2 linked regions of the Magnetospirillum sp. XM-1 genome follow. Each later gene encodes a partner of the first gene's protein in a complex. Links are inferred from orthologs where the notes say so. Each region holds a gene or a part of one and is shown in the gene's direction. Other genes may lie near its edges. The genes, in order: tsaD and tsaE.

What was found.
Region 2: the proteins of tsaD (region 1) and tsaE are in contact, whole or in part, in a crystal structure (PDB 6N9A), measured with the Thermotoga maritima proteins. The link is inferred for Magnetospirillum sp. XM-1 from one-to-one orthologs. Residues at the interface, in WP_004082750.1 of Thermotoga maritima: Cys10, Asp11, Arg49, His50, Leu82, Gly84, Gly135, Gly136, Glu154, Thr155, Leu156, Asp157, Asp158, Ser159, Glu162, Asp165, Lys166, Arg169, Leu170, Tyr175, Lys213, Thr214, Leu217, Tyr218, Gln221, Arg222, Asn324; in WP_004082108.1 of Thermotoga maritima: Leu37, Gly38, Lys46, Lys57, Val59, Lys60, Ser61, Thr63, Phe64, Thr65, Leu66, Met67, Val69, Pro71, Tyr82, Arg83, Leu84, Asp86, Asp88, Phe89, Asp93, Ile128, Asp130, Glu131, Arg134.

What each region holds. Positions count from the first base shown.
Region 1 is NZ_LN997848.1:649,907-661,104, reverse strand. Bases 7,271-10,099 are described here. They hold tsaD (tRNA (adenosine(37)-N6)-threonylcarbamoyltransferase complex transferase subunit TsaD), read left to right. Parts: upstream 7,271-8,077; coding sequence 8,078-9,121; downstream 9,122-10,099. Other genes in these bases: XM1_RS03185 (diguanylate cyclase), read right to left, coding at 9,667-10,099; greB (transcription elongation factor GreB), read left to right, coding at 9,118-9,666; hemC (hydroxymethylbilane synthase), read right to left, coding at 7,271-8,026. Outside these bases: cobaltochelatase subunit CobN, read right to left, coding at 1-1,941; cobalamin biosynthesis protein CobW, read right to left, coding at 1,941-2,948; cobU (bifunctional adenosylcobinamide kinase/adenosylcobinamide-phosphate guanylyltransferase), read right to left, coding at 2,951-3,472; XM1_RS03220 (c-type cytochrome), read right to left, coding at 3,482-4,078; XM1_RS03215 (heme biosynthesis protein HemY), read right to left, coding at 4,075-5,355; XM1_RS03210 (COG4223 family protein), read right to left, coding at 5,352-6,350; XM1_RS03205 (uroporphyrinogen-III synthase), read right to left, coding at 6,347-7,075; more of hemC, read right to left, coding at 7,079-7,270; more of XM1_RS03185, read right to left, coding at 10,100-10,734; XM1_RS03180 (hypothetical protein), read right to left, coding at 10,774-11,145.
Region 2 is NZ_LN997848.1:364,355-375,658, forward strand. Bases 1,888-4,822 are described here. They hold tsaE (tRNA (adenosine(37)-N6)-threonylcarbamoyltransferase complex ATPase subunit type 1 TsaE), read left to right. Parts: upstream 1,888-3,087; coding sequence 3,088-3,558; downstream 3,559-4,822. Other genes in these bases: XM1_RS01770 (DUF805 domain-containing protein), read left to right, coding at 1,888-2,133; XM1_RS01775 (tyrosine recombinase XerC), read left to right, coding at 2,147-3,091; XM1_RS01785 (aminoglycoside phosphotransferase family protein), read left to right, coding at 3,551-4,558; XM1_RS01790 (nucleotidyltransferase family protein), read left to right, coding at 4,555-4,822. Outside these bases: XM1_RS01760 (primosomal protein N'), read right to left, coding at 1-968; XM1_RS01765 (DUF484 family protein), read left to right, coding at 1,019-1,732; more of XM1_RS01770, read left to right, coding at 1,756-1,887; more of XM1_RS01790, read left to right, coding at 4,823-5,268; XM1_RS01795 (MarR family transcriptional regulator), read left to right, coding at 5,355-5,711; XM1_RS01805 (helicase-related protein), read left to right, coding at 5,990-8,416; XM1_RS01810 (hypothetical protein), read left to right, coding at 8,516-8,749; XM1_RS01815 (short-chain fatty acyl-CoA regulator family protein), read right to left, coding at 8,793-10,223; XM1_RS01820 (acyl-CoA carboxylase subunit beta), read left to right, coding at 10,392-11,304. UniProt on the Escherichia coli protein: Required for the formation of a threonylcarbamoyl group on adenosine at position 37 (t(6)A37) in tRNAs that read codons beginning with adenine.

The sequences.
Region 1 (11,198 bases):
GGCCGACAGGGTCAGGATCTCGCGCCGCAGCACCTTGAGCCGGCGGGGATCGACGCCCGCCGCCTCGTAATACTCGTCCACCAGCCGCTCCAGCTCGCGAAGCGGGCCATAGCTTTCGGCGCGGGTCAGCGGCGGGGTCAGATGGTCGACGATCACGGCCGCCGCCCGGCGCTTTCCTTGAGTTCCCTCGCCGGGATCATTGACGATGAAGGGGTAGAGGTGGGGCAACGGCCCGAGGGCTGCCTCGGGGAAGCAATCGGCCGACAGGGCCAGCGCCTTGCCCGGCAGCCATTCCAGATTGCCGTGCTTGCCCATGTGGACGATGGCGTCGGCGCGGAAGGAATCCTGTGCCCAGGCGTAGAAGGCCAGGTAGTTGTGGGGCGGCACCAGATCGGGGTCGTGGTAGGAGCTGGCGGGATCGATATTGTAGCCGCGCGCCGGCTGCACCGCCACCGTAACGGAACCGAAACGGGTGGCGGGCAGGATGAAGTCGCCGCAATGCAGCTCGCCCTTGGCGAAGAAGGGGTCGGCTTCCGGCGCACCCCAGCGGGCGTTCACCTTGTCCTGCAGGGCCTTAGGCTGGGAGTGGAACCAGGCGAGGTAATCGGGCAGCGACAGGACCTCCCGCCTCTCCCGATGGGCCAGCGCCCGCCAGTCGTTAGTGGCGCCCGCCTGCATCAGCTCGATCAGGGCGTTGCCGCTGTCGGGGATGCCGCCCACCCGGTAGCCGGCCGCTTCCAGGGCGCGCAGCACCTCGATGGTGGCCGCCGGGGTGTCGAGGCCGACGCCGTTGCCGATGCGGCCGTCGCGGTTGGGGTAGTTGGCCAGCACCAGGGCGATGCGCCTCTCAGGCGCATCCTTGCGCCGCAGCTTGGCCCAATTGGCGGCCAGGGCGGAAACGAACTCGATGCGGTCGGCGACGGGGGCGTGGGTGGCGAGGTCGCACTGGGTGGCCTCGTCGCGCCTTGCCCGCTTGAACGAGATGGCCCGGGTGATCAGGCGGCCGTCCACCTCGGGCAGGGCGACGTTCATGGCGATGTCGCGCGGCCCCAGCCCCTGGCTGCCCGCCGCCCAGGATTCCTCGGTGCCGGACGCCAGGATCACCTGCAGCACCGGGCAATCGGCGGAATCGAAGGGGCCGGTTTCCGCCTTGCCCGGGGACGAGACGGCGAAACCGGTGGCGTTGACGATGACGTCGGGCGGCGTCTCGGCCAGCAGGGTGCGGGTGAGCGCGGCGCTGAGAGGGTCCTTCAGGCTGTGGACGTATAGCGCCGAGGCCGCCATTCCCCGCCGGCGCAGCTCGGCCGTCAGGGCGTCGATGGGGGCGGTGTCGCCGGCCAGCACCAGGGCGCGGTAGAACACCACCAGGGCGCGGGGGCGCTCGCCTTCGGCATCGGCGGGGCCGTAAAGCCCGGCCTGGGGCAGGGGCCGGGGCTCCAGCCATTCCGCCCCGTGGCCGATCAGCCCGGCGGCATGGGCCAGGAACGAACGGCAATTGTCCGGCCCGCCATGCAGCAGGTAGGCCCACAGGCGCTCCACCACCTCCGGGGCAAGGGTCGAATCGGCGGCAAGGTCGGGATCGGGCTGGTCGGCGCCGGGCAGCAGGGCGAGCGGAACGCCAAGGCGGCGGCAGGCATTGGCGATCTGCTCGACGCCGTAGGGCCAGTAGGAGCGTCCACCCAACAGGCGCACCACCACCAGCCGCGCCTTGGCGATCACCTGCTCGACGTAAAGGTCCACCGACATGTGGTGGTTAAGGCGGGTGAGATTGGCCAGCCGCAGGGTGAAGGGCGCGTCGCTCCAGGCGCCGAAGGCGGCGGAAAGGGCCGCCAGCTCGGTATCGGCCGCCGACAGCACCACCATGTCGGCGGGGCTCTGGCCGAGGTCGACGGCCTCGTTCCCATCGGAGATGGTGCCGGGCTGGGCGGCGAGGAGGTGCATCAGAGCCCTTGAAGCGCGGCTTCGATAGCCGCGCGGTCAAGCCCCTTGCGGCCGATCACCACCAGGGTGCCGACGCGCTCCTCGTCCACCTTCCACGGGCGGTCGAAATATCGTTCCACCCTCGTACCGACCGCCTGGACCACGTGGCGGGCCGGTTTGCCGGTCACCGCCAGGAAGCCTTTCAGGCGCAGGATGTCGTGGGCGGAGATGGCGGAAACGGCGCGGGCCTCGACCACCGCCGGGTCGTCGACCATGGGCAGCCTGACCGCGAAGCTCTCGAAATCGTCGTGGTCGTGACCGTCCTCGGCGTCGTGGTGGGAGGGGCGCGCCGCCAGATCCTCCTCGGCCGCCGCCGACAGGCCGAGGACCACCAGCGGGTCGATGGCCGACATGCGGGTGGGGTGGGTCTTGGCCCCGGGACGCAGGCGGGCCTGGACCTCGGCGCGGAAGGCGGAGAGCGTGCCCTCCTCCATCAGGTCCGACTTGTTCAGCAAGATCAGGTCGGCGCAGGCCAGCTGGTCCTCGAACACCTCTTCCAGCGGATTGTCGTGGTCGGGCCGGGCCATCTCTTCCGGCGTCGAGGCGAAGCGGCCGGCGGCGGCGGCCGGGGCGTCCACCACGGCGACCACGCCGTCCACGGTGACGCGCGAGCGGATCTCCGGCCAGTGGAAGGCCTTGACCAGCGGCTTGGGCAGGGCCAGGCCGGACGTTTCGATGACGATGTGGTCCGGCGGGTTGGGGCGGTCGAGGAGGGCCTGCATGGTGGGCAGGAACTCGTCGGCCACGGTGCAGCACAGGCAGCCATTGGCCAGCTCGACGATGTCGTCCTCGGTGCAGCCGGCCACGCCGCAGGCCGCCAGCAATTCGCCGTCCACCCCGATGTCGCCGAATTCGTTGACGATCAGTGCGATGCGCCTTCCCTGGTTGTGGGTCAGCAGATGGCGGACCAGGGTGGTCTTGCCGGCCCCCAGGAAGCCGGTGACGATGGTGGCGGGAACCTTGCGCATGGTTAAGGAACGTCCTTGAGGATCAGGGGAAGGCCGGCGGCGACGAACACCACCCGGCGACATTGGGCGGCGACCCGCTGGTTGACCCGGCCCTGGTGGTCGCGGAATTCGCGGCCCATCCGGGTCTCGGGCACCAGGCCCAGGCCCACTTCGTTGGAGACCATCACCACCGGCCCGGCGGGGGCGGCCAGCACCTCGCACAGCCGGTCCACCGCGCGGTCGATGTCGCGGCCGGCATGCATCAGGTTGGACAGCCACATGGTCAGGCAATCCACCAGGATCGGCCGGTCGGGGCGCATGACGTTGTCGAGCGTCTCGGGCAGGTCGAGGGGGTCTTCCAGCGTGCTCCAGCCCGGTCCCCGGCGGCGGCGGTGGTGGTCGATGCGCTCGGCCATCTCGCCGTCCAGGGCCTGGCCGGTGGCGAGGTAGAGGGCGGGCTGGTCGCCGAACAGGGATTCGGCGTAGGCCGACTTGCCCGAACGGGCGCCGCCCAGGATCAGGGAGCTAAGGGGAAGCTTGCTCATCCCGGCCGCCTATTTCCGTTTGTTCTGCGAAAGGAATTCGGCCAGCTGCTCCACCTCGGCGTCGGAGAGCTTGCGCACGTTGGCCGCCATCATGCGGGCGCGCCGGGTCGAGCGGATCTCGTCGCGGATGGCCTTGATCTGGACCATCAGGTAGTCCTTGCGCTGGCCGGCCAGATAGGGATAGTCCGGCGACAGCGGCTTGGCCCCGTCGGCGCCGTGGCAGCCGATGCAGCCCTTCTCGTCGAACAGCTCGACGCCCGCTTCCGCCTTGGCCTTGTCGCCGTTCTGGGACTCCGCCGGCTTTTGCGCCGCCAGCCAGTCGGCGAGCGCGATGCGGTCGTCCGGGCCGGTCTTGTCGATCACCGGCTTCATAACCTTGACCGGGTTCGAGCTGCGCAATCCGCTGGCGATCTCGTTCATCTGGCGCAGCAGGTAGACCGAGCTTTGCCCGGCGAGAACCGGCGAGCCGGCGATGGGCTTGGCGCCGTTCTCACCGTGGCAGGCCTGGCAGCCCTTGGCGGCGTAGATGGCCTTGCCGTCGGCGGCCAAAGCGGGTGAGGCGATGAGAGCCGCCAGGGCGGCGGCGATCAGGGCATAGGGGCTCATGTCCACTCCAGTCGGCCGACGGCACCGCAGGCCGGGCAGCTTACGGCGAAATCGGGGCTATGATGGCCGCAACCGCCGCAGGTCCAGGACGGTTCCGGTACCGAATCGGTTCCGGCCTTGACGATCCAGGCGGTGGCGGCGATCTCGTCCTTGCGCTCGTCGCGCTCGACGCGGGCCAGCAGGTCGAAGACGGCCCGGGTCGGGCGCTGTTCCAGGGCCGTGTGCAGATGGGTGCGGGCCTGGCCCCACAATTGGGCGGCCAGGGCGGCTTCGGCAAGGGCCACATGACCATCGGGTGCGGCGGGATTGGCCTGGACCAGCTCCTGCATCCTTTTCACCCGGTCGAGCGCGCCCTCGCCCGCCCCCAGCTCCCGCCAGGCGGCGGTCAGCAGCGGGTGGGGGGTGGCCTTGAAGGCCGATTTCAGCAGCGACGCCGCCTTGCGCCCCTTGCCGCGCTTGGCGTAAAGCCGGGCGGCCAGGGAAATGGCGGGCACGAACAGCGGATCGGAATCGCGGGCCTCCAGCGCCCAGTCGAGGGCCTGGGCTTCGTTGCCGGCGGCCAGGCTCTCCTCGGCGCGGCCCAACAGGATCAGGGCGCGGCGGCGCGCCAGCTGGGCGGCGGGCAGGGCGTCGCGGCGCCTGGCGACGCGCAGCGTCTGCTCGGCCTCGGCCCAGGCGCCGGCCTCGGTCTGCAGGTCCAGCAGCAGGGCGGCCAGACCCTCGGCGCCGGGCTGCAGGTCGAAGGCCTTGGCCGCGGAATCGCGGGCGCCGGCGCGGTCCCCCTGCTTCAGGGCCAGCTCGGCCAGGCCCTTGTGGCCCAGGAAGGCGGTTTCCTTGCGCCCGGTCATGGCTTCGAAGCGTTGGCGCATCTGGTCGTCGTCGCCGCTGAGCTGGGCGGCCTGGGCGGTCAGCAGGCCGGTCACCGCCGGGTCGTTCAGCAGCTTGTCGGCCTTGGCCGCCAGCCGGGCGGTGCGCAGCGCGTCGCCCGAGGCGGCGGCGGCCAGGCCGTCGGCCAGCGCGGCATAGCCCTTGCGCTGGCGTCCGATGCTGCGCGACTGGAACCAGCGGCCGGGGGCGCCGAACAATGCGCGGATCAGGCGGCCGAGAGCCGACAGCGCCACCAGCAGCACCGCCAGGAAGGCCAGCAGCACCGGCACGGTGGTATCGACCCGCCAGCCCTGCCAGCGGATGGTCACCTCGCCCGGCCGGTCGGCCAGCCAGACGGCGCCGGCCACCGCCAGTCCGGTGAGGGCCAGGAAGACGAGCAGCCGCCTCATGGTTTCGCTCCGGCCAGGGCCACCGCCTGGGCGGCCAGCTGGGACAGGGCCTTGTCGGCGACCTGACGGGCCTTGGCCTCGGCGATCCAGGCGGCGGCGGCCTCGGCCGGGCCGGGGCTGAACGCCTCCAGTTCATAAAGGGCGGCCCCCATATCGCCGCGCGAGAGCGCCGCCTGGGCGCGTCCTACCACGGCGGCGGCGTTGACGCCGATGGCGGCGCCGTCCTCGCGGCGGATGGTGACCAGCGACAGCAGGCGGTCGGCGGCGCGGCGCCACCAGCCCTCGCCCTCGGGCAGGATCTCGGCGCGGATCAGGGCCGGGGCCAGGGTGTCGAAGCGCTGGACCAGGGCGGCGCGGGGCGCGATGCCGGCGGCGGCATGATCCTTCAACTGGTCGAGCAGGCCCAGGCTCTCGCCATCCTCGCCGGCCAGCACGCGGGCGGCGCGCCACTCGGATTCGAAGGGCCGTCCCGCCGCCACCGCTTCGCGCAGCTGGCCGGCGGCCAGCAGCAGGGCGACGGCCGAGGAGCGCTTGCTCTGCATCTCGCGAACGGTGAAATCCAGCTGCTCCAGGCGCTCGGCCAGACGCAGGACGGCGCTGGCCTCGGCGGAATTGCGCTTGAGGTCCGAGACCTGTTTCGACAGCGATTCGATTTCGCCGGCCGGGGCTCCCGCCTGGCCGTGGGTGGCCTTCACCGCCTCTTCCAGGCGGTCGAGGCGGGTGTTGTCCACCGTTCCGGGGGCCCGCGTCTCCAACTGGGCGATGCGGGCGGTGGCGGCCGACAGCTCGGCCCGCAAATTCTCGATCTCGAAGGAATCGGCGGTCGGGGCGGCGGGCAGCCCCAGGCGGGCCTGCCACATGGGGAAGGTCCCATAGGCGGCGGCGCCCAAGGCGAGGATGGCCAGAACGCCGATCAGGGGGCCCTTCGTGCGGCCGGGCGGCGGAGCCGTCGCCTCCACGGAGGTGGTGGGCTCGGATGCGGGCTCTGACGTCATGGGCTGAATCCCCGGTTGAGATCGTCGTCGATGGCGGCCAGCAGGGCGGCCTGGGTGGGTTCGGACGCCTGGCGCAGCACCCGCCAGGGAAGCGGGGCCAGTTCGGCCGATACATTGGCCGACAGGCCGTAGGCGGCGATGGCGGCGAGACTCCCCTGTACGCCCGCTTGCGTCGCCAGGGTAGCAAAGGTCCGCGCCGTGCGGGGAGAGAAAAACAGGGCGAGGTCCAGGCCGCCGGCGCCGAGCGCGTCGAGCAGCGCCGGCGACAGGCGGGTGGCGGTCACCGCCTGATAGAGGATTTGGCGCCGGACCTCATAGCCCAGGGCCGACAGCCGGCCCGACAGGTCGCCGGCCACCACCGTGCCGGCGGCGTGCAAGAGGGCGCCGGCCGCAGGCTCGACGCGGGCCGCCACCAGCTCGGCCAGGGTGTCCACGTCGCCGTCGGCGCTTTCGACCTGGGAAAAGCCCATCTCGCGGGCGGCGCGGGCCGAGGCGTCGCCCACCGCCCAGACCGGCAGCTCGCGGCCGGGATAAAGGCGGGCCAGGGCGCGGATGCCGTTGGCGCTGGTCACCAGGATGCCCTGGGCGCCGGCGGTGTCGATTGCCGCGCCCTCCACCGGGGCGATGTCGAGCAGCGGCTCGACCATCACCTCGAGACCGCGTTGGGCCAGCGCGCGGGCCACGCCTTCGGAATCCTCCTTGGGGCGGGTCACCAAAGCGCGCATGGCTCAGTGCGGCTTGATCAGATCGAAGAAACCCGGTCCCGCCACTTTGATCAGTTCCTCGGCGGCGTCGTTGCCCATGGCTTCGGCGTCGGCGCGGGTGCCGGCGCGCGTGGTGGCGTGGACCGTGGTGCCGTCGGGGCTGACGATCAGGCCCCTGAACGACAGCTTGTCGCCGTCCAGTTCGGCCAGGGCGGCGATGGGGGTGCGGCACGACCCGTCCAGACGGGTGAGGAACGCCCGCTCGGCCGCGACGCGGACGAAGGAATCCGCGCAGTTCAGCGCCTTGAGGTAATTCAGGGCGGCAGAATCGTCGGCGCGGCAGGTGATGCCGATGGCGCCTTGCGCCACGGCGGGCAGCATGTCGTCCTCGGACAGCGCCGAGGTGGCGTGCTGGGCCATCCCCAGACGCCGCAGTCCGGCCATGGCCAGCATGGTGGCGTCCACCACTTCCTCGTCCAGCTTGCGCAGGCGGGTCTGGACGTTGCCGCGGAAGTTCACCACCTTGAGGTCGGGACGGCGGTGCAGGAGCTGGGCGCCGCGCCGCAGGGAGGAGGTGCCCACCACGGCACCCTGGGGCAGGTCGGCCAGCGAGTGGTACTTGCGGCTGATGAAGGCGTCGCGCACGTCCTCGCGCGGCAGGATGCAGGGCAGCACGATGCCTTCGGGCAGCGCGGTGGGCACGTCCTTCATGGAATGGACGGCCAGCTGGATGCGGCCCATCAGCATGGCCTCGTCCAGCTCCTTGGTGAACAGGCCCTTGCCGCCGATTTCGGACAGGGCGCGGTCCTGCACCAGGTCGCCGGTGGTCTTGATGACCTCGATTTCGATGGCGCCCTCCTGGCCCAGGGGGGGCCAGGCGGCGGCGAGGCGGTCGCGGGTCTCGTGGGTCTGGGCCAGGGCCAGGGGGGAACCACGGGTGCCGATGCGGAGAATGGGAAGTTTTGCGGTCATGGTGTGGTTGTTGTAGTAAGTCGGACGCCGCTCTGCAAAGGGATTTACGTCTTGCTTGTTTTGGGTATCGAAAGTTCGTGCGACGAGACCGCCGCCGCAATCGTCAGCGGCGAGCGGGAGATCCTGGGCGAGGTGGTGCTGTCGCAGCTGGACGAGCACCGTCCGTTCGGCGGCGTGGTGCCGGAAATCGCCGCCCGATCGCACCTCGCCCATATGGACCGGCTGGTGGCCGAGGCCATGCGCCGGGCCGGAGTGGGCTTTTCCGACCTCGATGCGGTGGCGGCCACCGGCGGCCCCGGCCTGATCGGCGGCGTGATCGTCGGCGTGATGACCGGCAAGGCCATCGCCTTGGCATCGGGCAAGCCCTTCCTGGCGGTCAACCACCTGGAAGGCCATGCGCTGACGCCGCGCCTCACCCATGACATTCCCTTTCCCTATCTGCTGCTGCTGGCCTCGGGCGGGCATTGCCAGCTGCTGGCGGTGGAAGGGGTGGGCAAGTACACAAGGCTGGGCACCACCATCGACGACGCGGCGGGCGAGGCCTTCGACAAGGTGGCCAAGATGGCCGGGTTGGGCTATCCGGGCGGCCCGGCGGTGGAAAAGGCGGCGGCGTCGGGTAATGCCGCCCGCTTCACCCTGCCGCGCCCCATGAAGGGCAAGCCGGGCTGCGATTTCAGCTTCTCGGGCCTCAAGAACGCCGCCCGCCTGCTGATCGAAAGCCTGCCCCAGCCCTTGTCCGAGCAGGACCGGGCCGACGTGGCCCGCGCCTTCCAGGACGCGGTGGCCGATTCCATGGCCGATAGGGTGCGCCGCGGCGTGCGCGAGATGAAGGCGCGCTTTCCCGCCACCCGCCATCTGGTGGTGGCCGGCGGCGTCGCTGCCAATACCGCGCTGCGCCAGGTTCTGGTTCGAATCGGGGCCGAAACGGGCCTGGAATTCCTGGCTCCGCCCTTGAAGCTGTGTACCGACAACGCCGCCATGATCGCCTGGGCGGGGATCGAGCGGCTGCGGCTGGGCCAAAGCGACGGTCTGGATTTCGCGCCGCGTCCGCGCTGGCCGCTGGACCCGAACGCCAAGAAAGGGGCCAAGGCGTGAGCAAGGCCTTCACCAAGGAAAGCGACGGCGACGACGAGCTGGAGGACACGCCCAAGGGCCTGCCGCCGGGATCGAAGAACTACATGCGGCCCCAGGGCTTCGATGCGCTGAAGGCCGAACTGGCCCAGCTGCTCAAGGTGGAGCGGCCCAAGGTGGTCGAGGTGGTGTCGTGGGCGGCGGGCAATGGCGACCGCTCGGAGAACGGCGACTACCTCTATGGCAAGAAGCGCCTGCGCGAGATCGACCGCCGCATCCGCTTCCTCACCAAGCGGATCGAATCCGCCCATGTGGTCGACCCCGAGCAGCAGAAGAAGCGCGACCAGGTGTTCTTCGGCGCCACCGTCACCTATGCCAACGCAAGGGACGAGGAGATCACCATCACCATCGTCGGCATCGACGAGGCCGATCTGGAACAGGGCCTGATCAGCTGGATCTCGCCGGTGGCGCGCGCGCTTCTGAAGGCGTTCGAGGGCGATTCCGTGCCGGTGCGGACCCCTTCCGGAATCGAAATGATCGAGGTGGTGGAGATCCGCTACGGCGGGTGACTACTCTTGCGTCACCACCCGGTTGCGTCCGCCGTGCTTGGCGCGATACAGCGCCTGATCGGCCCGCTGCAGCAGGCTGGCGACGTTCGTGTCGGTCTCGCGCAGCTGGGCGACGCCGATGCTGACCGTCAGGTCGAAGAACTGGCCCTTGGCCGGGTGGACCAGCAGTTCCGCCACGGCGGCCCGCAGGCGCTCGGCGATGACCCGGGCCCCGTCCAGGCCGGTGTTGGGCAGGGCAACGGCGAATTCCTCGCCGCCGACACGGCCCAGGATGTCGTATTCGCGCAAGCCCACGCGGCAGGCGTTGGTGAAGGCTTTCAGCGCCTCGTCGCCGGCGGCGTGGCCCCAGGTGTCGTTGATCCGCTTGAAATGGTCGATGTCGAGGGCCAGCAGGGCGAAGGAGCGGCCCATGCGCCGGGCGTGGTCCAGTTCCAGCCCGGCCAGATGCTCGAAATGGCGGCGGTTGGCCACGCCGGTGAGCGAATCGCGGCTGGCCAGCTCCTCCAGCTCGGCGGCGTGCCGGCTGGTGTCGCAGAAGGCCCCCAGCGACAGGGCCATGTCCTCGACGCCGCCATCGTCTCCCAGCACCACCGGCACCCGGTCGATGACCAGACGCAGCAGCGCCGCCCCGTCGTCGTCGGGGGCGTAATCCGCTACTGGATAAGCCCCCACCACCAGCCGCCCCTTACCGGCGGGCAGCACCAGACGCTGCCAGGTCTGGGGCAGGTCCCGGCCGAACAAGGCGGTGTAGGAGCGCCACAGGGGCCGGCCGCTGCGCCGCACGAAGCCGTATTCGAATTCCAGCATGAACCGGCGGTCGGCGGGCAGGATGTCGGGCGGCAGCAGGTGGATGACCTGGCCGGTGAGGTCGTTGCCGAAGCAATCGGCGAAGGCCTTGCCATAATGGGCGTAGCGGTTGGCGCCGTCCTCGGCCTCGATGACCAGCAGGTGGTCGGCATGCCCGGCGAACCGCGCCGCCGGGTCGTCCTCGTCCATTCCGCCCTGCCGCCACCGGGCCAGCAGGTCGGCCAATCGGGAATCCATCACCCGGGCAACCAGATCACGCATGGAGTCGCGTCCTCCCCATGCCTCACTGGTATCACAACATCAGGCCTCGAACCAGTTTCCGGCGTCCTCGGTGAACAGCAGGGCTATCGCCGCGCCCTGGACCAGCGCCTGGGCGGCCAGCAGGCCGCCGACCAGCGCGTCGGCGCGGTAGGCCAGCATCAGGGCCATCATCAGGAAGGGCAGTCCGACGCACCACAGGATGGCGCAGGCCCAGCGGGCCCAATGGCCGCCATGATGGGTGATCAGGTGGGTGAAGAACGCCAAGGCCGCCATGGTGGCCGCCTGGACGACGATGACGAAGCTGGCGTCGGCGTTGGTGTCCAACTGGCCGACCTCGAGCAGCGACGCCACGGCGCCGAGGCCCAGCGAGACATGAATCAACGTCTGGAAACCGCGTATTCTGTCCGGCATCGCGTCCCCCAAAGACTGCGTCGCCAATCATGAAGGCGGGACTCTACGCCCGT
Region 2 (11,304 bases), 280 kb from region 1 along the record:
TCCTCGTCCACCACGATCAGGCCCAGATTTTGGAACGGCAGGAACAGGCCCGATCGGGCGCCCACCACGATGGCGGCCTCGCCCGAGGCCACCGCCCGCCAGGTCTTGCGCCGCGTGGAATCGCCCAGGTCGGAATGCCACAAGGCGGGCTTGACCCCGAAGCGTTTGCGGAAGCGCTCCAGCCACTGGGCCGACAGCGCGATCTCGGGCAGCAGCACCAGCACCTGGCGGCCGGCGGCCAGGCATGCCGCCACCGCCTCGAAATACACCTCGGTCTTACCCGAACCGGTAACGCCGTCGATCAACTGCACCGAGAAGCCGCGATCCAGGGCGTCGACCAGGGCGTCGGCCGCCTCCTGCTGGGCCGGCGACAGCAGGGCGCGCTGCTGGGCGAGGTCGGGGGCTAAGAAAGCGGGGGGGGGTGGCAGTTCGACGGTTTCCAGCACGCCGGCCTCCACCAGTCCCTTGACCACCGCCGGCCCCACCCCGGCCTCGCGGGCCAGGTCGGCCGCCGACAGGGGCGGCAGGCGACCGGCCGCCTCCATCACCTTGCGCCGGGCGGGCGTCTCCTTGAACGCGGGAATGATTGCGGCGAGGCGAAGTGCCAGATGGGGGGCGGCGGGCTCCAGGGCCGAGGGCACGCTCATGGCCATCTTCAGCACCGCGCCGGGGGGCGCCAGAGTGTAGGACGCCACCCAGTCGACGAAGCGCCGGGTCACCTCGGGCAAGGGGGGCGCAGGCAGGCGACGGGCCACCGGGCGCAGCTTTCCCATCTCGACCTTGCCGTCGCCCGCCCCCCAGACCACCCCGGTCACCAGACGGTTGGCCAGCGGCACCTCGACGAACTCGCCCGGGCGTAGGGGCTCGAACCCCACGGCGTAATCGTAGGCTCCGCCCAAGGGCAGGGGCAGCATCACGGCGACGCGCTGACCTGGATTGAACAGGGAGGGGGTTGAAGTGGCGGACATGGCGTGCATAAGCTACGGAACAAGGGAGAACCAGGGAAGGGATATTGGTTATGGCGCGCAAGCGCGACGACGCCGCGTTGCATCTGCCGCTGCCCGACGAACGGCAGGTCATGGCATTCCTGCAGGCTCATCCCGACTTCCTGGTCCGCCACCCCGACCTGCTGCTGTCGCTGTCGCCCCCGTCGCGCTGGGCCGAGGACGACGGCGTGCTGGACATGCAGGTGTTCATGATCGAACGCCTCAGAGACGAGGTGGAGCGGGTCCGGGGCGCCGCCGAGCACCTGATCCACACGTCGCGCTCCAACATGTCCATCCAGACCCGCACCCATCGCGCCGTGCTGTCCATCCTGGGCGCCGAGAACATGGCCGAACTGGTGGAGGCGGTGTCCGACGACCTGCCGGCCCTGCTGGACGTGGACGTGGCAACGCTGTGCTTCGAGAAGACCGAGGAAGCGCTGCCCGAACTGATGGCGCCCGGCATCCTCACCTTGGCCGTGGGCACCGTCGCCCAGATCATGGGCGGCGCCGACCGCGACTGCGCGCTGACCGAGGAGATGCCGGGCGACCCCGCCCTGTTCGCCGGCGGCGCCGGCCTGGTGCAATCCTCGGCCGTGGTCCGCCTGTCGCCGGGCGGGCGGTCACCCGAGGGAGCGATGGCGCTGGGCTCGCGCCACGGGCGCACCTTCCACGCCGGCCAGGCCACCGAACTGATCACCTTCCTGGCCCGCGTGGTCGAAGGCTCGGTGCGGCGATTCGTGGGGTAGCTGTCTAGCGAGTGGGGGTTCGCATGGATTTCATGACCGCGGTAAAGACCTGCATCGGCAAGTACGCCACCTTCCAGGGCCGCGCCTCGCGCTCGGAATACTGGTTCTTCGCCCTGTTCAACATCATCCTCAGCATGATCGCCTCGGTGGTCGCCGGCGCTTCGCTGGGCGTGCTGTCGGTGTTGCCCGCCATCCTGATGATCGGCCTGTTCGTGCCCTCGCTGGCGGTGTCGGTCCGCCGGCTGCACGATCTGGGCAAGTCGGGCTGGTGGTTCCTGATCATCCTGATTCCGGTGATCGGCGGCCTGGTGCTGCTGTGGTGGTTCTGCCAGCGCGGCACCGAGGGGCAGAACATGTTCGGCAGCGATCCCTTGTGGACCGCGCTGATTCCCGCGCCGTAACCCGTCACGGGCCATGCCGCCGACCCCCATCCATTTCGCGGCCAAGGCCGACCTCGCCCGCGCGGTGGAGTCATGGAAGCAGTGGCTGGGGGCGGAAAAGCGCGCCTCGGGCCATACGCTGGACGGCTATGGCCGCGATCTGGCCGCCTTTCTGTCCTTCCTGACCGCGCATCTGGGGGCCGAGCCCGATCTGGCCGCCCTGACCGGGCTGGGAGCGGGGGATTTCCGCGCCTTTCTCGCGCGGCGCACCGAGGACGGGCTGGGGCGTTCCTCCCTGGCCCGGCTGATGAGCACGCTGCGCGGCTTCTTCAAGTTCCTCGACCGCCATGGGCTGGTCCACAACCCGGCCATCACTGCGGTGAAGTCGCCGCGCCCGCCCAAATCGGTGCCGAAGCCGCTGGCCCCCGACGAGGCGCTGGAAGCCTTGGCCAGCGCCGGCGAGCTGCATGACGAGCCCTGGCTGGCGGCCCGCGACGTGGCGCTGTTCACCCTGCTCTACGGCGCCGGGCTGCGCCTGGGTGAGGCCCTGTCGCTCCTGCGCTGCGACCTGCCCCGGGGCGACACCATGGTGATCACCGGCAAGGGCAACAAGCAGCGCGTGGTGCCCGTCCTGCCGGTGGTCCGGGATGCCATCGCCGATTACCTGAAGCGCCTGCCCTATCCCGCCGATCCCGACATGCCGCTGTTCCTGGGCGCGCGCGGCGGCCCGCTCAATCCCGGCGTGGTGCAGCGCCAGATGCGCCGCCTGCGCCTCTTGATGGGCCTGCCCGACACCGCCACGCCGCACGCGCTGCGCCATTCCTTCGCCACCCATCTGCTGGCCGGCGGCGGGGATTTGCGGACCATCCAGGAATTGCTGGGCCATTCCTCGCTGTCCACCACCCAGCGCTACACCGAGGTGGATTCCGCCCGTCTCACCCGCGTCTACCAGGGCGCCCATCCGAGGGCCAAGGCATGAGCCTCGTCATCTCCTTCGACCTTCCGGCCGAGGCCGACACCATCGCCTTGGGCCGCCGGCTGGCCGCCCTGGTGCGCCCGGGCGACGTGATCGCGCTTTCGGGCACGCTGGGCACCGGCAAGAGCACCCTGGCCCGCGCCCTGATCCGGGCGCTGACCGAGGACGACGAGGAGGTGCCCAGCCCCACCTTCACCCTGGTGCAGCAATACGACGCGGAGGCGGGGCTGGTCTGGCATTTCGACCTCTATCGCCTGGAGAAGCCCGACGACGCCCTGGAACTGGACATCGAGGAGGCCTTCGCCGAGGGTATCAGCCTGATCGAATGGCCGGACCGCCTGGGGCCGCATCTGCCGCGCAAACGCCTGGACGTTTCGCTGCAACAGGGTGAGGCCGGGCTGGGCCGCCACGCCACCCTGACCGCCTATGGCCCCTGGGCCGAGCGTCTTGGAGATTTCCTGCATGAGTGACCGCGAGGATTTGATCCGCTCCTTCCTGACCAAGGCCGGATGGGGGACGGCCCAGCGCGGCCGGCTGGCCGGCGACGCCAGTTTCCGCCATTACGACCGGCTGGTGCGAGACGGCCGCCCGGCGGTGATGATGGACGCCCCGCCGCCAAAGGAGGACGTGCGGCCCTTCGTGCGCATCGCGCGGCACTTGAAGGCGCTGGGCCTGTCGGCCCCCGAACTGCTGGCGGTGGACGAGGAGAACGGCCTGTTGCTGCTGGAAGACCTGGGCGACGGCACCTATACCCGCCTGCTGGAAGGCGGCCATGACGAGGCGGCGCTGTACGCGCTGGCCACCGACGTGCTGGCCGAGATCGCGGCGCGGCCCGACGCGCCCCTGCCCGGCACGCCCCCCTATGACGACGAGAAGCTGCTGACCGAGGCCTGCCTGCTCACCGACTGGTACATGCCCGCCATGGCCGGCAAGGATACCGACGCCGAGGCGCGGGCCGAATACGTGGCGATCTGGCAGCGGCTGTTCCCCGTCGCCCGCATGGTCCCCGACACATTGGTGCTGCGCGACTTCCACGTGGACAATCTGATGCTGCTGGACCGGCCCGGCCTCGCCGCCTGCGGGTTGCTGGACTTCCAGGACGCGGTGATCGGGCCACTCACCTACGACCTGATGAGCCTGCTGGAGGATGCGCGCCGCGACATCGACCCGGTGATGATCGAGATCATGAAGGGCCGCTTCCTCAAGCGCTTCCCCAACATCGACCGCGCCGTGTTCGAGGCGTCGTGGGCGGTGATGGCGGCGCAGCGCCACGCCAAGGTGATCGGCATCTTCACCCGGCTGTGCAAGCGCGACGGCAAGCCCGGCTATCTGGTCCACATCCCCCGCGTCTGGCGCCTGCTGGAGGGGGCGTGCCGGCATCCGGTGCTGGCGGAGCTGACCCGATGGCTCGACCGCCACATGCCGAAGGAAGCCCGGGGAGTGCCCAGCCCCCAGGAATCCAAGCCATGAGCGCCCACATCACCCACGCTATGGTGCTGGCGGCGGGATTGGGCCTGCGCATGCGGCCGATCACGCTCACCACACCCAAACCGCTGGTCAAGGTGGCGGGACGCACCATGCTGGACCGGGCGCTGGACCATGTGGCCCGCGCCGGCATCGACGACATCGTGGTCAACACCCACTGGCTGGCCGACAAGGTGGCCGAGCATCTGGCCGGACGGGGCGACATCACGCTCTCGCACGAGCCGGAGCTGCTGGAAACCGGCGGCGGCGTGGCCAAAGCCCTGCCCCACCTGGGCCATTCCTCGTTCTTCGTGGTCAACAGCGACATCATCTGGACCGACGGCGAAATGCCGGCGCTGGCCCGCCTGGCCCGCATGTGGGACCCGGACCGCATGGACGCCCTGCTGCTGCTGCAGAAAGTCGGGGACGCCGTGGGCTACGAGGGCAAGGGCGACTTCTCGCTGGACGCCGCCGACGTGCCCCACCGCCGGGGCGAGGCGCCAACCGCCCCCTACCTGTTCTCCGGCGTGCAGGTGCTGCACCACCGCCTGTTCGAGGGCGCGCCCGAGGGCAAGTTCTCGCTGAACGTCCTCTACGACCGGGCGGCGGCGGCCAAACGCCTGTTCGGACTGGTCCACGACGGCAAGTGGTACCACGTGGGAACGCCCGAGGCCCTGCCCGAGGTCGAGCGCCTGCTCTTGCCTCCACGGGTATGACAATTCGGTTGGGGGTCATTTGGCCCATTGCCCCCCGGCCCCGCCTCGGCTAAAAGATTTCGTCGTCGCAACGAATGAGTGGATTGATGGGCGTTACCCTGAAACCGGTGCAAGCTCTCGACCTCTGGCGCGGAGCCATCGTCGAAAGCGTCCGGCGCGACGCCCCCGACCTGTCGGCCCGCCAGATGGCGCTGCTGCTGACCGTCTATCTCACGCCCCCGCCCCACACGGTGCGCGGCCTGGCGACCACGCTCAACATCTCCAAGCCGGCCATCACCCGCGCGCTGGACAGGCTGACCGAGTTCGGCCTGGTCAAGCGCAAGGTGGACGACCAGGACCGCCGCTCGGTGCTGATCCAGCGCACGGTCAAGGGCTCGGTGTTCCTGCGCGAATTCGGCGACATCATCGTCGCCGCCGGCACGGACGCGGCCGAGGCGGGCTGAGATACCGCCTGTCATTCCGAGGCAAAGCCGAGGAATCTGAGTCTGTCGCGATCCAGCCAGTTCGGAAACAGCAGACCAGAATGAGATCCCTCGCATTGCTCGGGATGACAAACTGATTATGTGGAGAGAGGGTGGGAGACCGGACACGACCCGGACCGGAAATCGTTACGGCTGCTTCCTTCCGGACCTGACCGGGTTGGCGACGGGTCCGTCCATGCCGATCTCCCGGCGCGGACCATAAGAGCAACCGGCGGCCCATTGCAAGACCGATTCGAGTCATGACCCGCATTCTCGCCGTTCTCGGCCCCACCAATACCGGCAAGACCCATTTCGCCATGGAGCGCATGCTGGCCCATGCCAGCGGCATGATCGGCTTTCCGCTGCGCCTTTTGGCGCGCGAAAACTACGACCGCATCGTGCGGCTCAAGGGCGCGGCCCAGGTGGCGCTGATCACCGGCGAGGAGAAGATCGTCCCGCCGCACCCGCGCTGGCTGGTCTGCACGGTGGAATCCATGCCGCTGGACCGCCGCGTCGCCTTCCTGGCCGTGGACGAGATCCAGCTCTGCGCCGACCCTGAGCGCGGCCACATCTTCACCGACCGCCTGCTGCATGCCCGGGGCGAATCCGAGACGCTGTTCCTGGGCGCCGAGACCATCAAGCCGCTGATCCGCCGGCTGGTGCCGGGTGTCGAGTTCATGAGCCGGCCGCGCTTTTCCCAACTGACCCATGTGGGGGCCAAGAAGCTGGGCCGCCTGCCGCCACGTTCGGTGCTGGTGGCGTTCTCGGCCGCCGAGGTCTATTCCATGGCCGAGTTCGTCCGGCGAAGCAGAGGCGGCGCGGCGGTGGTGCTGGGCGCGCTTTCCCCCCGTACCCGCAACGCCCAGGTGGGCATGTACCAGGCGGGCGAGGTGGATTACATCGTCGCCACCGACGCCATCGGCATGGGGCTGAACATGGACGTGGACCATGTGGCCTTCGCCGCCCTTCGCAAATTCGACGGCCGCGCACCGCGCCCGCTGGAACCCACCGAGATCGCCCAGATCGCCGGGCGCGCCGGGCGGCACATGAACGACGGCACCTTCGGCACCACGCTGGATGCCGGGACCATCGCGCCGGAAATCGCCGAACAGGTGGAGACCCACCGCTTCGATCCCCTGAAGACCCTGTTCTGGCGCAATTCAGACCTGCGCTTCGCCTCGGTCCCCGCTTTGCTGGCCAGCCTGGACCGGCCGCCGGACAAGCCTGGGCTGCTGCGCGCCAGGGATGCCGACGACCAGCTGGCGCTGGCCGCGCTGGCCCAGGACGAGGAGGTCGTCCGCCTCGCCAACCACCCCGAGCGGGTGAAGCTGCTGTGGGAGGTCTGCCGCGTCCCTGATTTCCGCAAGGTGATGGACGAATCCCACACCCGCCTGCTGGGCCGCCTGTTCCGCCATCTGGCCGCGCCCAGGGGCAGGCTGCCCACCGACTGGCTGGCCGAAAACATCAAGCGCATCGACCGCACCGACGGCGAGCTGGACGCCATCGTCCAACGCATCGCCAACATCCGCACCTGGACCTATGTGTCGCATCGGACCGACTGGGTGGCGGATTCGGCCCATTGGCAGGAGGTGACGCGGGGCGTCGAGGACCGCCTGTCCGACGCGCTGCACCAGCGCCTCACCAACCGCTTCGTGGACAAGCGCACCGCCGTTCTGGTGCGGCGCATGCGCGACGACGGCGTCATGGAGTCCGAGATCGGGCCGGGCGGCGAGGTTCGGGTGGAGGGCGAGTATGTGGGACGCCTCAAGGGCTTTTGCTTCGAGGCCGACACGGCGGAGACGAATGCTGCGGCGCGGACCATGCAGGCCGCCGCCATGCGCGCCCTGGGGCCTGAGGTGGAGCGCCGGCTGGCGGCGGCCCTGGCCGACCCGCCCGAGGCCTTCGACCTGGGGCCGGGCGGCGTGGCGTGGCGCGGCGAGGTCCTGGCCCGCCTTGGTCCCGGCGCCGATGCCCTGCATCCCCAGGTGGAGGCGCCGCTGGGCGACCTGCTGCCGCCCAAGGGGCGCGAGCGCCTGCGCAAGAAGCTGGGCGAGGTGACCGGGATCTGGCTGGCCGCCCGCCTGCCCTCGCTGTTCCGCCTGGCCGGCGCGCCGCTGGCGGGTGCGGCGCGGGGACTGGCCCACCAGTTGGCCGAGGGGCTGGGTTCCATGCCGGCCGACGCATCCCTGGTCCGCTCGCTGTCCAAGGAGGATTCCCTGGCGCTGGCGCGCCTCGACATCCGGGTCGGGCGGCACGGCCTGTACATCCCCGCTCTTCTGAAGCCCAAGGCGCAAGCCTTGCGCGCCCTGCTGTGGAGCGTCCACGCGGAGCGTGCCGCCCCCGACATTCCCGGCCCCCGCCCGGCGGTGATGACAGCCGACGGCGCGCCGCCCGCCTTCTACGAGGCGGTGGGCTATGGCGTCCTGGGCAAGGTCGCCATCCGCCGCGACGTGCTCGAGCGCTTCGCCGCCCTGGCCCGCGCTTTCGCCCATCACGGCCCCTTCCAGCCCGACCACGAGATGCACTCGGCCTTGGGCCTTGGCATCGACGCCACGGAAAAAGCGCTCGAAGCCCTGGGCTATGTCCGCTCAGAGGAAGGGTTCAGGACAGGCAAAAAACCCCGGCGCAAGGCGCGGCCGGAAAAGCCCTCGGACTCGCCCTTCGCGGTGCTGAAGACGCCACGTTGAGGCGCCTCCTGTCACAGCCTTGTCACGGCATGGTCTCAGGCCATGTCACAGGACCCCGGCTATACTCGCAGTATCGGAATTGAGGCACAGGAGGCCGCAATGATTACGAAGAAGATCGCGACCGTAGCGCTGCTGTGCGTTGCCCTGCTCGGCACTTCGGCCTGCTCGAACATGAACACCCAGGCGCAGCGCGCGCTGTCGGGCGGCGCCATCGGCGCGGCGGGCGGCGCCGGCATCGCCTATATCGCCGGCGGCCCGGTCATCGGCGCGGCCCTGCTGGGCGGCGCGGCCGGCGCGGCGGTCGGTGCGCTGACCACGCAGAACGGGAAATAAATGAGTGTCGCGGTGAAGGCTTCGGCCTTCACCGCGCCTCGCGTCACGCGAACAGGTACGGCACGAAGGAGCGGTTGTTCTCGTCCACGCTGATATGGCTGCCGATGGGCGGAAAGGCCCGCTGGCGGCAATCGTCGCGCTCGCAGATGCGGCAGTTGACGCCGATGGGCACCGCCGCCTGTTCCGAGGCGAGGTCCAGGCCGGCGGAATAGACCACGTCGGCGGCGTAAGCCGTCTCGCAGCCCAGGCCCACGGCGAAATGGCGGTCGGGTCGCAGGAACGAGCCGCCGCGCTTCGATACCGTGCGGGCCACGCAGATATAGGAGATGGAATCGGGCATGCGGGCCAGCTGCACCAGGATCTTGCCCGGCCGGGCGAAGGCCTCGTGCACGTTCCACAAGGGGCAGGCCCCGCCGAAGCGGGTGAAGTGGAAGCGCGTCGCCGAATGCCGCTTGGTGATGTTGCCGGCCATATCGACGCGGACGAAGTAGAACGGCACGCCGCGCGCGCCGGGGCGCTGCAGGGTGGACAGGCGATGGGCCACCTGCTCGAAGCTGGCGCCGAAGCGGCTTTGCAGCTGCTCGATGTCGTGGCGCAGCAGCTTGGCCTGGTTGGCGAAGGCCATGTAGGGCATCACCAGGGCGCCGGCGAAGTAATTGGCCAGCCCGACCCGGCAGATGGAGCGCGCGTCGTCCGACGACAGCTTGGCGCCGGCCACCACCTCCTCGATCAGTTCGTGATAGGCCAAGAGCGCCACCTGATGGGCCAGCTGGAAGGTGCGGCTGGGCACCGACAGCAGCGCCGACAGCGACAGCGAGCCCGCGCCGGGCTCGAAGGTGCGCATGCCCGCCGTGTCGTCCTCGGCGACGATACGCACCCGCACGCCGTGGCGGTTCTCGAGATAGGCCACCAGGTCGTTGTGCATCTGGCCCAGGCGGAAGCCCTCGGCCTCGACCAGCGCCTCGGCGGCCTCGTCCAGGCTGCCGAAGTAGTTGTTGCAGTAGTAGAAGAAGTCGCGGACCTCCTCGTAGGGGAAGTGGGCATGGCCGCCCCGCTCTTCCCCCGTGGCCGAGGACAGGTTCTCGGTCAGCGACTGCATGCGCTCGTCCAGCTGGCGGAAGGTCTGGTAGAGCGTCAGCACCCGTTTCGCCAGCTCGGGCGAGGCCGACGCCGCGTTCCTGAGCTCCGACAGGCCGATGGAGCCCGAGCCGAACACCGGATCGTTCAGCGCCTCGCGCAGGTCGGCGACCAGACGGGATTCCTCGTCCTCCACCAGGGTGGCGAGGTCCACGTCCAAGACCTTGGCGATGCGCAGCAGCACCGGCACGGTCAGCGGACGCTGGTTGTTTTCGATCTGGTTGAGATAGCTGGGCGACACCTCCAGCAGCGCGGCCAGCGCCGCCTGGGACAGCTTCTTGCCGTCGCGCAGCCGCCGGAGCTTGTAGCCGAGAAACAGTTTCTTGTTCATGACCATAGGTTATAACCGCCCCCGCCGATCTTCGCAACCTTAGCAACTTTACAGGGCCGTGTTGCGAAGACCTTCGCAACACCGCCCTTTTCCCCGCGACTCCTGTTGCCACCCATGGGGCTTTGCGAATACACCCGACGCCAATGTCACTCTGCCCGCCGGAGGCCCGCGTCCATGCACGAAATCATTCAGCAGCTCGAGGAAAAGAGGGAAGGCGCCCGTATGGGCGGCGGCGAGAAGCGCATCGCCGCTCAGCACAAGCGCGGCAAGCTCACCGCGCGTGAGCGTATCGAGCTTCTCCTCGACCCCGATTCCTTCGAGGAATGGGACATGTTCAAGGAGCATCGCTGCACCGATTTCGGCATGGATTCCGAAGACAACATGATCCCCGGCGACGGCGTGGTCACCGGCTACGGCACCATCAACGGCCGTCTGGTCTTCGTCTTCTCCCAGGACTTCACCGTGTTCGGCGGCTCGCTGTCGGAAGCCCACGCCGAGAAGATCTGCAAGATCATGGACAAGGCGGTGCAGGTCGGCGCCCCGGTGATCGGCCTCAACGATTCGGGCGGCGCCCGCATCCAGGAAGGCGTCGCGTCGCTGGCCGGCTATGCCGAGGTGTTCCAGCGCAACGTCATGGCATCCGGCGTGGTGCCCCAGATCTCCATGATCATGGGCCCGTGCGCCGGCGGCGCCGTGTACAGCCCGGCCATGACCGACTACATCTTCATGGTCAAGGACAGCTCGTACATGTTCGTGACCGGCCCGGACGTGGTCAAGACCGTCACCCACGAGACGGTGACCGCCGAGGAACTGGGCGGCGCCATGACCCACTCCACCAAGTCGGGCGTCGCCGATCTGGCCTTCGAGAACGACGTGGAGGCGCTGCTGCAGCTGCGCCGCTTCATGGACTTCCTGCCCAGCTCCAACCGCGAGAAGCCCCCGGTGCGCCCCACCAATGACGGGCCCGACCGCATCGAGACCAGCCTCGACACCCTGATCCCCGACAATCCCAACAAGCCCTACGACATGAAGGAGCTGATCCTCAAGGTCGTGGACGAGGGCGACTTCTTCGAGGTGCAGCCCGGCT